3 regions of the Aureimonas sp. CAS genome follow, and region 3 is predicted to be linked to each of the others. Evidence: predicted binding sites of a transcription regulator. Region 3 holds the regulator's gene; each other region holds the start of a gene.
The links. The regulator LexA, encoded in region 3, represses DNA repair genes until DNA is damaged. The targets are predictions, from matches to a motif close to TGTTCNNNNTGTGTTCNG.
Positions count from the first base shown of each region.

Region 1 (4,343 bases), 1.0 Mb from region 3:
CGCCCTTCTCCTCGATGCCGTAGAGGTCGATCAGGCCCTGCAGTTCCTCCTCGCCCTGGCCGGCCCCGGCGTCCGGCGCGCCGCCGATGGCGCGCAGCAGCCGGGAGAGGATGATGTTGACGAGGGAGCCGAGCGGCCCGAGCACCCGGTCGACGAGGGCGAGGAAGGGCGCAGCCTTCAGCGCGGCGTCGTCCGGCCGCTGCAGGGCGTAGGTCTTGGGCAGGACCTCGGCGAAGATCACCAGAAGGACGGTCATCACCAGCGAGGCGTAGAGGACGCCGCCTTCGCCGAACCAGGCGATGAGCAGGCCCGAGGCCAGGGCCGTGGCGGTGGTGTTGACGAAATTGTTGCCCACCAGGAGCGCGGCGATGAAGCGGTCCTTGCGCTTTCCCAGCTTCGCGATCCGTGCGGCGTTGCGGTTCCCCTCCTTCGACTGGCGCGCGATGAAGGCCCGGCTCGAGGCGGTGAACGCCGTCTCGCTGCCGGAAAAGGTCGCCGACAGCACGAGAAGGACCAGGATCACGATGAGAATCAGGGCGTCCACTTGTAGCCTTCCATCAGGAGCGGGAACGGGCCGGTGCGGGCGCGTTCCGGAAAAGGATTGCCGGATTTGCGGTGCCGCGTCACCCTGCCGCGCCCGACGCTGTGGCGGCGGCCAGGGCCTTCGACACCTGTTCGGCCGTCGTGACCGTGCAGAACTCGCCGTGAAGGTTGGCCAGCGTCATCGCCTGGATGTCCTCGGCCGGGAACAGGCGCCCGTCGGGACCCGTGCGGTCGAACGTATAGGTGGCGTCGGAGACGAGAAGGGTCTCGTAGCCCAGATTGCCGGCCATGCGCGTCGTCGTCTCCACGCAATGGTTGGTCGTGATGCCGACGATCGCCAGCGCCTCGATCCCGCTCGCCCGGAGATGATCGTCGAGCGGGGTGCCGATGAAAGCGCTGTTCACGTCCTTCACGATCAGGGTCTCGCCCGGCCGCTCGCGCGCCGCTTCCATCGGCTGGAAGCCGGCGGCATCCGGGTGGAAGCGCGAGCGGGGGCTCACGTTGCGGTGGCGCACGTGGACGACCGGGGCCTCCGCCCGCCGGAAGGCGTCGAGGAGCGCGGCGATGGCGTCGAGCGCGCCGGGATTGTTGCGCCGCTCGCCCGCGGCCTCCTTCTGCGCGAAGGCCTGTTGCACGTCGATGACGAGAAGCGCGGTGCGCGAGGGGCTGAGGCGATCGGTCACGCCACGCTCTCTTCCAGCGCTTCCATGTCGTCGTCCGACAGGCCGAAATGGTGGCCGATCTCGTGGATCAGGACATGGGTGACGAGGGTGCCCAGCGTCTCCTCGTGCTCGGCCCAGTAATCGAGGATGGGACGGCGATAGAGGAGGATGCGGTTGGGCATCTCGAAGGTGCCCGGCACGTCGGATTCGCCGATGGGGCGGCCTTCGAACAGGCCGAGGATGTCGAAGGGGCTTTCGAGGTTCATCTCCTCGATCACGTCGTCGTCCGGGAAGTCGGCGACCAGAAGGCGGATGTCGCCGGAGAGGGCTCGGAACGCTTCCGGCAGGCCGGCATAGGCGGCCACCGCGAGGCTTTCGAACTCCTCCAGGCTCGGCGCCAGCCGGCCCGCCCAGTCGCCGCTCTGATCGAGAATGGCCATCATCGTCCCTCAACCTTCGTCGAGGGGTGCATATTGTGCGGCAGGCCGTTCTGCCAAAGGGTTTGACGCTGCAGCACGAAAAGTTCCGGCGGACCCAAGAAAATATTCCTCCAATAGGACAGCTTGACTCGTCGGGGCCGCTCTGGAATCCATTGGAACATAACAGGAACGAAATGCCTCGATCGAGGCGGTGAGACCGGTGCGACCTTTCCGTCGCGGCCGATGGAGACCCTATGTTCGAGCTCAGCGACAAGCGGCGGGCCCCGGCCGCCGCAACGATGGCGTTCGCCGGTGCTCCTGTGGAGCCAAGCGCCGGAGAGAGAGCGGGCAGGCCTGTCCCGCCCGTTCTGACCAGGCTGCGCGGCGAAGTCGCGCGCATTGAGGGCCGGCTCGCCGAGCGCCTTCAGGAGGAGAACCCGGAGGCGGATTTCGTCCTTCCCACGGGCGTCGCGCCCTTCGACGAGGCCTTGTCGGGCGGCATTCCCACCGGCCTCACCGAACTGCGGCTCGACCAGACCCGGGATGCGGGCGCGGGGGCCGGCTTCGCGCTGGCGCTCGCGATCTTGGCCGGCGCCGACGCTTGCCGGCCGTTGATCTGGATCGGCGAACGCCACGTCTTCACCGAAGGCGGCCATGCCTCGGCGGCGGGCCTGCGCACGCTCGGTCTCGACCCCGCCGCCCTCCTCCTCGTCGCGCCCCAGCACCTGGAGGAGGCGATCTGGGCGGGCGAGGAGGCCGCGCGCTCTCGCGCGCCCGCCCTCGTCGTCCTGGAGACGCGCGGCAATCCGAAGCGGCTCGGCCTCGAAGGCACGCGCCGCCTGCACGTGCGCGCGAAGGAGAGCGGCCGCCCCTTCCTCATGCTGCGCCAGGCCGGTGCGCCGGAGACGAGCGCGGCGCCCCTGCGGCTCGCCGTCTCCGCCCATCCCGGCGCGCCGCCCGGCGAACTCGGCCCCGGGCGCTTCCTCGGCGCGCCGGCCTTTCGGATCGACATCGAGAAATCGCGGGACGGACGTACCCGCCAATTCCTTCTGGAATGGAACGCCCATGAGCAGCGCCTCGCTCTCCTCGACCGTGCCCCCGCGCTATCTGGCGGTGTCGCTCCCGAGACTGTCCACCGACCGCATCCTGCGCGAGAGGCTGGGACGCTCGTGGCTCTCCGGCGCGCATCCTGAGGCGCCCGCTGGGCCGGTCACCGGCCCCGTTCCGTCCGTCTTCCGGGATGCGGCGGGCAGCGCCCATCGCAGCCTGGTGGCCCTCGCCCTCGCCCCGGTTCCCACGCCGCAGGGGCGCGCGCCGCTCGCTCTGTTCGAGAAGGCCGGCGGCGCCCAGCGGCTCGTCGCCCTCTGCGAAGGGGCCGCGAAGCTCGGCCTCGCGCCCGGTCTCGGCGTGGCGGAGGCCCGCGCCCGCTTCCCGCATCTGGAGCTGATCGAGGCCGACCGGCCGGGCGACGCCCGGCTTCTGGAGATGGTCGCCGACTGGTGCGACCGCTACACCCCGCTCGTCGCCCTCGACGGCTCGTCGCGGCTTCTTCTCGACATTTCCGGCTGCGCCCATCTCTTCGGCGGCGAGGCCGCCATGGTGGCCGATCTGACCACCCGCCTCACCGCGCAGGGACTGACGGTGCGCACCGCCGTGGCCCGGCAGGCCGGCACGGCGCAGGCCCTCGTCGACCACGCCTCCGGCACCCGGCTGCAAGCCGGCGGGGAGCGCGAGGCGCTCGCGCCCCTTCCCCTGTCGGCCCTGCGCCTCGAGCCGCAGGTCGCGGCCATGCTCGCGCGGCTCGGCCTGAAACGATTGGGCGAGATGTTCGAGCTTCCGCGCGCCGGTCTCGCGCGTCGCTTCGGGCAGGCCCTCGGCGACCGGCTCGACGAGGCGCTGGGGCACGCGCCCGTGCCCATCGTCCCGCGCCGCCCGGTGCCGCTCATCATCCACGAGCGCCGCCTGTTCGAGCCGATCAGCCGCACCGAGGACATTCTCGGCCTTCTGGAGACGCTGGCTCCGCGTCTTGCCCTCGATCTGGAGCGGCGCGGCGAAGGCGCGCGCCGGCTCGCCCTGACCCTCTTCCGGCTGGACGGACGCGTCGAGCGTCTGGACGTCGGAACGGCGGCGCCGACCCGCGATCCCGTCCAGCTGGTGCGCCTCTTCAAGGAGCGGTTGAAAGGTCTGGGCGACGAACTCGACGCCGGCTTCGGCTACGATCTCGTGCGCCTGGGCGTCGAGGCCTGCGATCCCCTGGCCGAGCGGCAGGGCGATCTCGGCGCGGCCAAGGGCGCGGGCGAGCCGGTGGAGGTGCTGCTCGACCGCCTCGCCGCGCGCCTCGGCGAGGCCGCCGTCCTCGGGCTCGACGAGGTCGAGAGCCATCGCCCCGAACGGGCCGAGTCCTTCGGCGCCGCCCTTCGAAGGGAACTGGCCGCCGCGCGGCCGGCCGGAGCGCGGGTCGCGGTGGGCGCTCCCCGGCCTTTGCGGCTTCTGGTGCCGCCCGAGCCCGTCGAGGCGACGGCCGGCGTGCCCGAAGGCGCGCCCGAGCAGTTCCGCTGGCGGCGTGCCCACCACCGGGTCGTGCGGGTCGAAGGGCCGGAGCGGATCGCGCCCGAATGGTGGCGCGAGGATTGCGGGGAGACGCGCGACTATTTCCGCGTCGAGGACGTGGAAGGCCGGCGGTTCTGGATGTTTCGCGAGGGACGGCAGGCGCCGAGCG
Region 1 covers NZ_CM187563.1:2,827,568-2,831,910, forward strand. The annotation lists gene AC6R2M_RS13535 (HlyC/CorC family transporter) at 1-544, opposite strand, end outside; gene AC6R2M_RS13540 (cysteine hydrolase family protein) at 624-1,226, opposite strand; gene AC6R2M_RS13545 (metallopeptidase family protein) at 1,223-1,645, opposite strand; gene AC6R2M_RS13550 (ImuA family protein) at 1,879-2,817, shown strand; gene AC6R2M_RS13555 (Y-family DNA polymerase) at 3,032-4,343, shown strand, end outside.
Region 1: the regulator LexA is predicted to act here: its motif matches at 1,799-1,816, upstream of AC6R2M_RS13550 (ImuA family protein).

Region 2 (4,343 bases), 680 kb from region 3:
GCGGCGCCCGCCCGTCCGATCAGTTGAAGCGGTAGGAGAGCTTCGCCTGGATCGTGTGGAAGTCGAAGTCCTGGTCGTTCGAGAACGTCGTGGACCCGCCGGCGACGCCGCCGTTGAACGGAGCGGCCGTGAAGGTCGCCGTCGTGTCGGTGCTGCCGAGGTTGGTGTAAAGGTACTCGGTGCCGAAGGTCAGGTTGTCGGTGATCTTCGTCTCGATGCCGCCGCCGACCGAGTAACCCCAGTCGGTCTCGTTGACGTCGACCGACAGGCTGTCGATCTGGCCCGTGTTGGTCGTGACGAAGGCCGAGCTCGTCTCGCCGTAGGCGACACCGCCCGTGGCGTAGGCCAGGACCGAAGGCGTGATCAGGTAACCGGCGCGAAGGCGAGCCGTCGCGAAGTAGTCGAGATCGTTCTCGAGACGGTAGTTGGCGTCGGCCGTGCGCGAGATGACCTGCGAGGAACGGCTGTAGTCGGTCGCCGTGATGTCGACGACACCGCCGACCACGAAGCGGTCGAACTGGAAGTCGTAACCGGCGTGACCGCCGCCGGCGAAGCCGGACGAGGTCGAGGACGAGAAGTTGCGATCGAACTGGTCGACGCCGCCGATCAAGACCGGACCGCCGAAGGAGGTGCCGACCGAGATGTCGTCCGTCGAGGACGGGTTGAAGATGCCGCCGCCCTGCAGACCGAAGTAGAAGCCGGTCCAGCCGGACTCGACCGGCGCGATCGCGACGGGAGCCGGCGCCATCGGAGCCATCGGCTCCTCATAGACGATGTCGGCGGCGAGGGCCGGGGCCGAGAAGGCGGTCGCGGCGAGGAGAAGAGCAATGCGCTTCATGGTTCTGATACTCCAGCTCACGGCGGGAGCATGCCCGCCGGACGTTTGACGACGAAGGTGTGTCGGAGCGGCGGCGCTTCAGGGCGCCGACCGCATGGCCTGCCTTGTCTGCGACTAGAGTTGGCCGTCATCGCCCGGCATACAAGACGAGCATCCTGCGGCGAAAATGAGCTGTTGCAGCCCCGCAACGTCCGGATGTGACGCGGACGCGACGCACGCCGGATAAGTTACTGGCGGCTCAACGAAATTCCCACGAACGGGGGCGACGCCGCGCAACTCCAGAAATCAAAATCGGCAGCCGCTCGCCGGCAAAGCATTGCACGGCTGCATCCGAACACATTGTCGTCTCGTTCAGCTGGTCGCCGTGGCCTCGCCGCCCGCCTTGGACGCCCGGCAATCACGGCATCGCCCCCGGATTTCGACCGACGCGGTCTCCCGCTTGAAACCGTGCCTGCGCGCCAGTTCCTCCACCGGCCGGTCGAGGTCGGCGCCGTGCACCTCTTCGACGCGTTCGCACCCGTCGCAGACGAGGAAGACGACCGCATGCGCCTCGTGCTCGTGCGAATGGCTGCAGGCGAGATAGGCGTTGCGGCTTTCCAGCTTGTGGACGAGCCCCCGCTCGCCCAGCGTCTTCAGCGCACGGTAGACCTGCGGCGGCGCGCGCAGCCCGTCGGCACGCAGGGCCTCCAAGAGTTGATAGGCGCTTCTGGGGGCGGCATCCCGACGAAGCGCGTCCAGAACGAGGGTTTCGTTCCTGGTAAGGTCGACAGTCCCGCTCATCGAAGGCTCCTCGGTCCGCTTTGCCTCTAGATAAGCGTTCGGAGCCCGAATGTCGCCCGAATGAGGCAGTCCGCGCCGATGAGCGTACGCGGGCGACGGTTCAAAACTCGACGGGGCTTTGCACAGGCCGACCCTCTCCGAGCCCACTTCCGCCTCGATTTGTTCACTCTGCGTTCTTGCCAAGCGACATTGAACGCAATACCGTTCGCCTCAAGGGCGTGTTCGACGGTCGATGAACGACCGATGCGGGTGTGGTTCGATGGTCGCTAAGGTCAGGTCCGTTGCGTTTCAGGGTGTCGAAGCCGTTCCGATCGACATTCAGGTGATGATCGCACCGGGTCGCGTCGGCATGCAGATCGTCGGTCTGGCCGACAAGGCGGTGGCGGAAAGTCGCGAGCGCGTACAGGCCGCGCTTCACGCCTCGGGCCTCGCGATGCCGCCGAAGCGCGTCACGGTCAATTTGGCGCCGGCCGATCTTCCCAAGGAAGGCAGCCACTACGATCTGCCGATCGCGCTCGGCCTCATGGCCGCGCTGGGTGCCATTCCTCCGGACGCCCTGTCCGATTTCGTCGTTCTGGGCGAGCTCGCGCTCGACGGCACGATCAGCGCGGTGGCGGGCGCACTGCCGGCCGCCGTCGGCGCGAACGGGATGGGGCTGGGCCTCCTCTGCCCCGCCGCCTGCGGCGCGGAAGCCGCCTGGGCGAGCGCGGACATGCCGATCCTCGCCCCGGGCAGCCTGATCCAGATCGCCAACCATTTCCGAGGCACGCAGATCCTGTCGCGCCCCGTTCCCGCCGTACGGCAGGAGCCGGAGGGCTTGAAGGACCTGTCCGACATCCGCGGGCAGCCGCTGGCCAAGCGGGCGCTGGAGGTCGCGGCGGCAGGCGGGCACAATCTGATGATGATCGGCCCTCCGGGCTCCGGCAAATCGATGCTGGCCGAGCGCCTGCCTTCGATCCTGCCGCCACTGACGCCGGCCGAGCTGCTCGACGTCTCGATGATCGCTTCCATTGCCGGCGAGCTCGCCGGTGGCCGGCTGTCGGACCGCCGCCCGTTCCGTGCGCCGCACCACTCGGCCTCGATGGCGGCCATGGTCGGCGGCGGACTGCGCGCGCGGCCGGGCGAGGTCTCCCTCGCCCATCGGGGCGTTCTCTTCCTGGACGAGCTGCCGGAGTTCTCGCCGGCCGTCCTCGATTCGCTCCGCCAGCCGCTGGAGAGCGGCGAGAGCGTCATCGCGCGCGCCAACCATCGCGTGACCTATCCCGCGCGGTTCCAGCTCGTCGCCGCCATGAACCCGTGCCGGTGCGGCATGGCGGGGGAGCCGGGCCATTCCTGCGCGCGCGGCCCGCGTTGCCAGGCAGACTATCAGGCGCGCATCTCCGGGCCGCTCCTCGACCGGATCGACATCCGGGTCGACGTTCCCGCCGTCAGCGCCGTGGACCTCATCGCCAGAAGCCCCGCCGAGCCTTCGGAGCGGGCGAGGTCGCGGGTGGAGCGGGCCCGCGCCGTTCAGGCCGCGCGATATGCAGAGGCGGGGTTCCCGGGCGTTCTCGTCAACGCGCATTGTCCGGGTTCGATCGTGGAGGCCGTGGCGGCATTGGACGAGGGCGCGGAGCGCCTTCTGCGCGAGGCGGCGGAGCAGACCAAGTTCTCGGCGCGCGCCTATCACCGCATCCTGAAGGTCGCCCGCACGCTGGCCGATCTCGACGGTTCGGACGGGGTCGGGCGCATCCATCTGGCGGAGGCGGTGTCCTATCGCATCGCCGGCGAGCGGATGGCCGCCGCCGCCTGACCTCGGCGGAGGAGATCCCGGCCATTCGCCCGGCCACGGCAGGCTCCTGTACGGGAAACGTCCGTCGCGGGCGGGCGAGCCCCGCGCAGGCTCAGCGTCCTGCGAGAAGCTCGGAAACGCCCGGCAGGTCACGCAGGGGGCGCTGGGGGCGCGGGCCGATCTGCTCGATGATGTGACCGGCCGCGATGGCGCCGAGCGCGGCCGAACGGGCATGATCAAGGCCGCTCGTGTATCCCCGCAGGAAGCCCGAGGCGAAGAGGTCGCCGGCGCCCGTCGTGTCGCGCAAGGCCTCCACGCGGGTCGCGGCATGGTCGGACCGGTTCGCCCCTTCCATGACGACGCAGCCCTTCTCTGAGCGCGTCACGACCGCGACGCGGCGCGTGTCCTCGCCGATGCGGCGCAGCGCCTCGTCGAAATCGGTCGTCTCGTAGAGCGCGAGCGCCTCGGCCTCGTTCGCGAAGACGATGTCGACCGCGCCGGACCGCATGAGGTCCAGGAACTCCTGGCGGTAGCGGTGCACGCAGAAGGAATCCGACAGCGTCATGGCCATCTCGCGCCCGTTGGCGTGCGCGATGCGCGAAGCCAGCATGATCGCTTCCTTGGCGCGCGGCGGATCCCAGAGATAGCCCTCGAAATAGGTGACCTTGGAGGCGGCGACGACCTCCTCCTCGATGTCCTCCGGGCCAAGCTCCACACAGGCGCCGAGATAGGTGTTCATCGAGCGCTCGCCGTCCGGCGTCACGAGGATCATGCAGCGCGCCGTGGGCGGCTCGCCACCGAGCGGGCTTGTCTGGAAATGAACACCCAGTGCGCGGATGTCATGCGCGAAGATCGTTCCGAGCTGGTCGTTCGAGACCTTGCCGAAATAGGCGCCGCGACCGCCGAGGCTGACGAGACCGGCCGCCGTGTTGGCCGCCGACCCGCCCGACATCT
Region 2 covers NZ_CM187563.1:2,485,799-2,490,141, forward strand. The annotation lists gene AC6R2M_RS11950 (outer membrane protein) at 20-838, opposite strand; gene AC6R2M_RS11955 (Fur family transcriptional regulator) at 1,190-1,618, opposite strand; gene AC6R2M_RS11960 (YifB family Mg chelatase-like AAA ATPase) at 1,878-3,410, shown strand; gene AC6R2M_RS11965 (adenosine kinase) at 3,502-4,343, opposite strand, start outside.
Region 2: the regulator LexA is predicted to act here: its motif matches at 1,779-1,796, upstream of AC6R2M_RS11960 (YifB family Mg chelatase-like AAA ATPase).

Region 3 (4,343 bases):
GGGCAGATGCTGGCGCAGGCGGAGCTGGCGCGGACGCACACGACGATCTTCTCCGGCGAGGCGACCGTGCGGATCGCCGGGCGGGTCGCGTGGCGGGACTTCGACGACCGGGGGCGCATCCGCTACCTGATCGACATCGAGGAAACCGCGCGGCCCGTCCTTTCGCGTCCGCCCGAACGCGCGCGCATCCTCGTCTCCAGCGTCCACGATCCGATCCCGGTCGGGGGAACCTACAAAGGGCTCGTCCGCCTGCGCCCACCCTCCGGCCCCGCCTTGCCGGGCGCCCACGACTTCGCCTTCGTGCCCTACTTCCAGGGCCTCGGCGCCTACGGCTTCTCGCTGGGCGCCCCGCAGCCGCACGCGGAGCCCGCCTCGCGGGAACTCGGTTGGGCGGAGCGGGTCGCGAGCCTGCGCGTCTCGATGGCCGAACGGATCCGCGCCGTCGTTCCCGGCCCGCAGGGGGCCGTCGCCGCCGCCCTGATCACCGGGGAGCGCGCCGGCATTCCCGCCGAGATCGAGGAATGGCTGCGGATCACCGGGCTCGCCCACATCCTGGCGATCTCGGGCCTTCACATGGCGCTGGTCGCGGGCTTCACCATGCTTTCGGTGCGGCTTCTCGCCTCGCTCGTGCCCGGCCTGCCGCTTCGCCTTCCGACCAAGAAGATCGCCGCCGTGGCGGCCCTCATCGTGGCGACCGCCTATCTCCTGATCGCGGGGGAGAGCGTTTCGACGCAGCGCTCCTGGATCATGCTCGTCGTCATGCTCGGCGCCGTCCTTCTCGACCGCCCGGCGCTGACGCTGCGCAACGTCGCGATCGCCGCCGTCATCGTCGTGACCGTCAAGCCGCATGCGGTGGTGACGGCGAGCTTCCAGATGTCCTTCGCCGCCACCGCAGCGCTCGTCGGGGCCTACGGCGCGCTGATGCGATGGTGGACCGCGCGGGACCGCGGCACGCGCCGCCGCGAGCGCGGGCTCTTCCTCGGCGTTCTGGCGGCCCTTGCCGGTCTCGCGCTCTCATCCCTGATCGCGGGCGGCGCGACAGCGCCCTTCGGCGCCTATCACTTCCAGCGCGCGGCGCCGCTCGGCGGGGTGATCGCCAACGTCCTCGTGATGCCGCTGTTCTCGTTCGTCGTCATGCCGGCGGGGCTGCTCGGCGTCCTCGCCATGCCGTTCGGCCTCGACGGGCCCTGGCTGACGACGATGGGGCACGGGCTGGCGATCATCTTCGCGCTCGCCGAGGCGATCGGCTCCCGGTTTCCCGACCATGCGACGGGACTCATGCCGCGAACCGCGCTCGTCCTCTTCAGCGGCGCCATCCTCGCCCTCTGCTTCTTCGCCGGACGCCTGCGCTGGCTCGCCTTGCCCTTCGCCGCAGCGGGCATCGCCCTGTCGGTCCCCGAACCGACCCGGCCCGAACTCCTGATCTTCGAGGACGGGAAGGAGGTGGCGTTGATCGACGAGACCGGTGCGCTCCGCCCTCTGAAAGCGCGCCCGAACGCCTTCGTCGCAACGCAATGGGAGCGCGCCTTTCCACGGCGCGCGAAGGCGCACGACGCACCCGGTCGCGAGATCGCGCCGCCGACGCCGACCTTCGTCTGCAAGGACGACATCTGCCGCGCGGAAACCCGCTCGGGGCTGCGCGTCGCCTGGACCGAGGACTACGAGAAGACGGGCGCGCTCTGCGACACGTCCGACATCGGGATCGTCTCGCGCGCCATCCGGCCGACGGAGTGCCGCTCCGGCGCGCGGCTGGTGACCCTGCGCACGCTGCGCCGGACGGGCTCGCTCGCCGTTTCGCGCGATCCGAAGAGCGGCGAAATCGTGATCCGCCGCTCGATCGCGCCGGAGCCGCGCGAATGGAACATGCATCGCCACGCCGCGTGGCCGGAGTTCTGGCGCGATCCGGCGGGGAGCGCCACGACGCCCGATGACGGTCTCGAGGCCTCCGGCCCAGACTCGTCCGGCGGAGAACCGACCCCGGCGGCGTCCCGGCGGGCGCCGGAAACGCCCGCCGCGCCGGGCGATCAGTAGCGGCGGATCAGTCCGACGAGCTTGCCCTGCACCTTGACCTGGTCGGCGCCGAAGATGCGCGTCTCGTAGGCCGGGTTCGCGGCCTCCAGCGCGATACGGTCGCCCTTGCGGCGGAAGCGCTTGAGCGTCGCCTCCTCCTCGTCGACGAGGGCGACGACGATCTCACCCGGATTGGCCGTGTCGGCGCGGCGGATGACGACGGTGTCGCCGTCGAGAATGCCCGCCTCGATCATCGAATCGCCTGCCACGTCGAGCGCGTAATGTTCGCCCGGCCCGATCATGTCCGGCGGCAGGACGAGATCGCGCGTGTTGTTCTGGATGGCGGAGATCGGCACACCCGCCGCGATCCGCCCCATGACCGGCACGCTGATCGAATCGTTGGCCGCCGAGACGGGCAGGGGCCGAACCTCGGACTTGCCCATAGCGGGCGTCGAGGCGACGAGGCTCGGCCGGAACCCTTGCGGGACGGGCCGGGGCGCGCTCTTGGCGATCACGTCCGGCAGCTTGAGGATCTCCAGCGCCCGCGCGCGGTTGGGAAGGCGGCGGATGAAGCCGCGCTCCTCCAGCGCGGTGATCAGGCGATGGATGCCGCTCTTCGACTTCAGCTCCAGCGCATCCTTCATCTCGTCGAAGGAGGGCGGCACGCCGGCCGACTGCAGCCGCTCGTGGATGAAGAGGAGGAGATCGTGCTGCTTGCGCGTGAGCATCGCCGAACCCTTGGGACAGAATCAAAACAAAACCTGAACAAAGCTACTTGTTCCGTTTGTGTTCCGCAAGTCAGTCCAGCGGCAGATAGAGGCAGTCGTCACCCGTTCGGGCGGCGGCCGCGTTCGCGGGGCGCAGGAGCAGGGCTTCGGCCCGCGCGTAGATCGAGAGCAGCGAGGAATCCTGCCGCGAAAGCGGGACGATGACGACTTCGCCTTCGGCGCCCTCGATGCGCGATCGCACGAACTCGGCACGGTCGTCGTTCGCCGGCACGTTCCGCCCGAGGCGGCCCTTGCGGAAGCCCGCGTCCGGCAGGCCCGCGAGCCGCCTCACCAGCGGCCGAAGGAAGACCGTCGCCGCGACCATGGAGGAGGCGGGGTTCCCGGGGAGCCCAACGATCATGGCGGGTCCGAGCCGGCCCGCCATGATCGGCTTGCCCGGCCGCATCGCGACCTTCCAGAAGTCGAGCGAAACGCCGCGAGAGGCGAAGGCCTTGGCCGCGAGATCGTGGTCGCCGACCGAGGCCCCGCCGATCGAGACGAAGATGTCGGCGCCGGCCGCCACCGCCTCGTCGAGCCGGGCGCCGATCGCGTCGAGATCGTCCGGCGCGATCCCGAGGTCGAGGACGTCGCCGCCATTCGCCTCGACGAGCGCCGCGACGCCGTAGCCGTTCGAGGCGACGATCTGCGACGGGCCGACCGGCTGGCCGGGCTCCACTAGCTCGTCGCCGGTGGCGAGGATCGCGACGCGCGGGCGACGAAGGACATCGAGGGCCGGATGGCCGCCGCTGGCCGCGAGCGCCACCATTCCGGCCGTCAGGCGCGAACCTGCCGAAACCAGGGTTTCGCCTGCGGAGAAATCGTTGCCGAGCGGCCGGATGTTGGCGCCCTTCGACGGGACGACCGTCGCGCGGACATCGCCCTCCACTCGCTCGGCGTTCTCCTGGATCAGCACCGTATCAGCCCCGGCCGGAACGGGTGCGCCGGTGAAGATGCGGACCGCCTGACCCGACCCGACCGTGCCTTCGAAGGCACGGCCCGCCTGCGCTTCCCCGATCAGCGTCAGGAGACGCCCGTCGGCGGCGTCTTCGGCGCGCAGCGCGTAGCCGTCCATGGCGGAGGCGTCGAAATCGGGCTGGGTGCGCAGCGCGATCACATCGCGCGCCAGAACCCGCCCGGCGGCGAGCCGAAGAGGCACGCTCTCCGTCCCGGTCAGGGCGCCGACCCCCTCCAGAAGGTCGGCCAGCGCGTCCTCGACGGGGCGAAGGCTCATGCGGCCCCGCCCGACGCCCGCGCATAGTCGCCGGACCGGCCGCCGGACTTGGCGACGAGCCGGATGCCGGTGATCTCCATCTCGCGGTCCACGGCCTTCGCCATGTCGTAGATCGTCAGGCAGGCGACGGAGACCGCCGTCAGGGCCTCCATCTCGACGCCCGTGCGCCCGCCGACCTTCGCCGTGGCGACCACGCGAAGGCCGGGAAGCTCCGGCTCCAGCGTGATGTCGACCGAGACCTTGTCGAGCATCAGCGGATGGCACAGCGGAATGAGATCGCTGGTCTTCTTCGCCGCCATGATGCCGGCGATCCGCGCGATGGCGACGACGTCGCC
Region 3 covers NZ_CM187563.1:1,808,143-1,812,485, forward strand. The annotation lists gene AC6R2M_RS08805 (ComEC/Rec2 family competence protein) at 1-2,031, shown strand, start outside; gene lexA (transcriptional repressor LexA) at 2,025-2,738, opposite strand; gene AC6R2M_RS08815 (molybdopterin molybdotransferase MoeA) at 2,809-4,008, opposite strand; gene moaC (cyclic pyranopterin monophosphate synthase MoaC) at 4,005-4,343, opposite strand, start outside.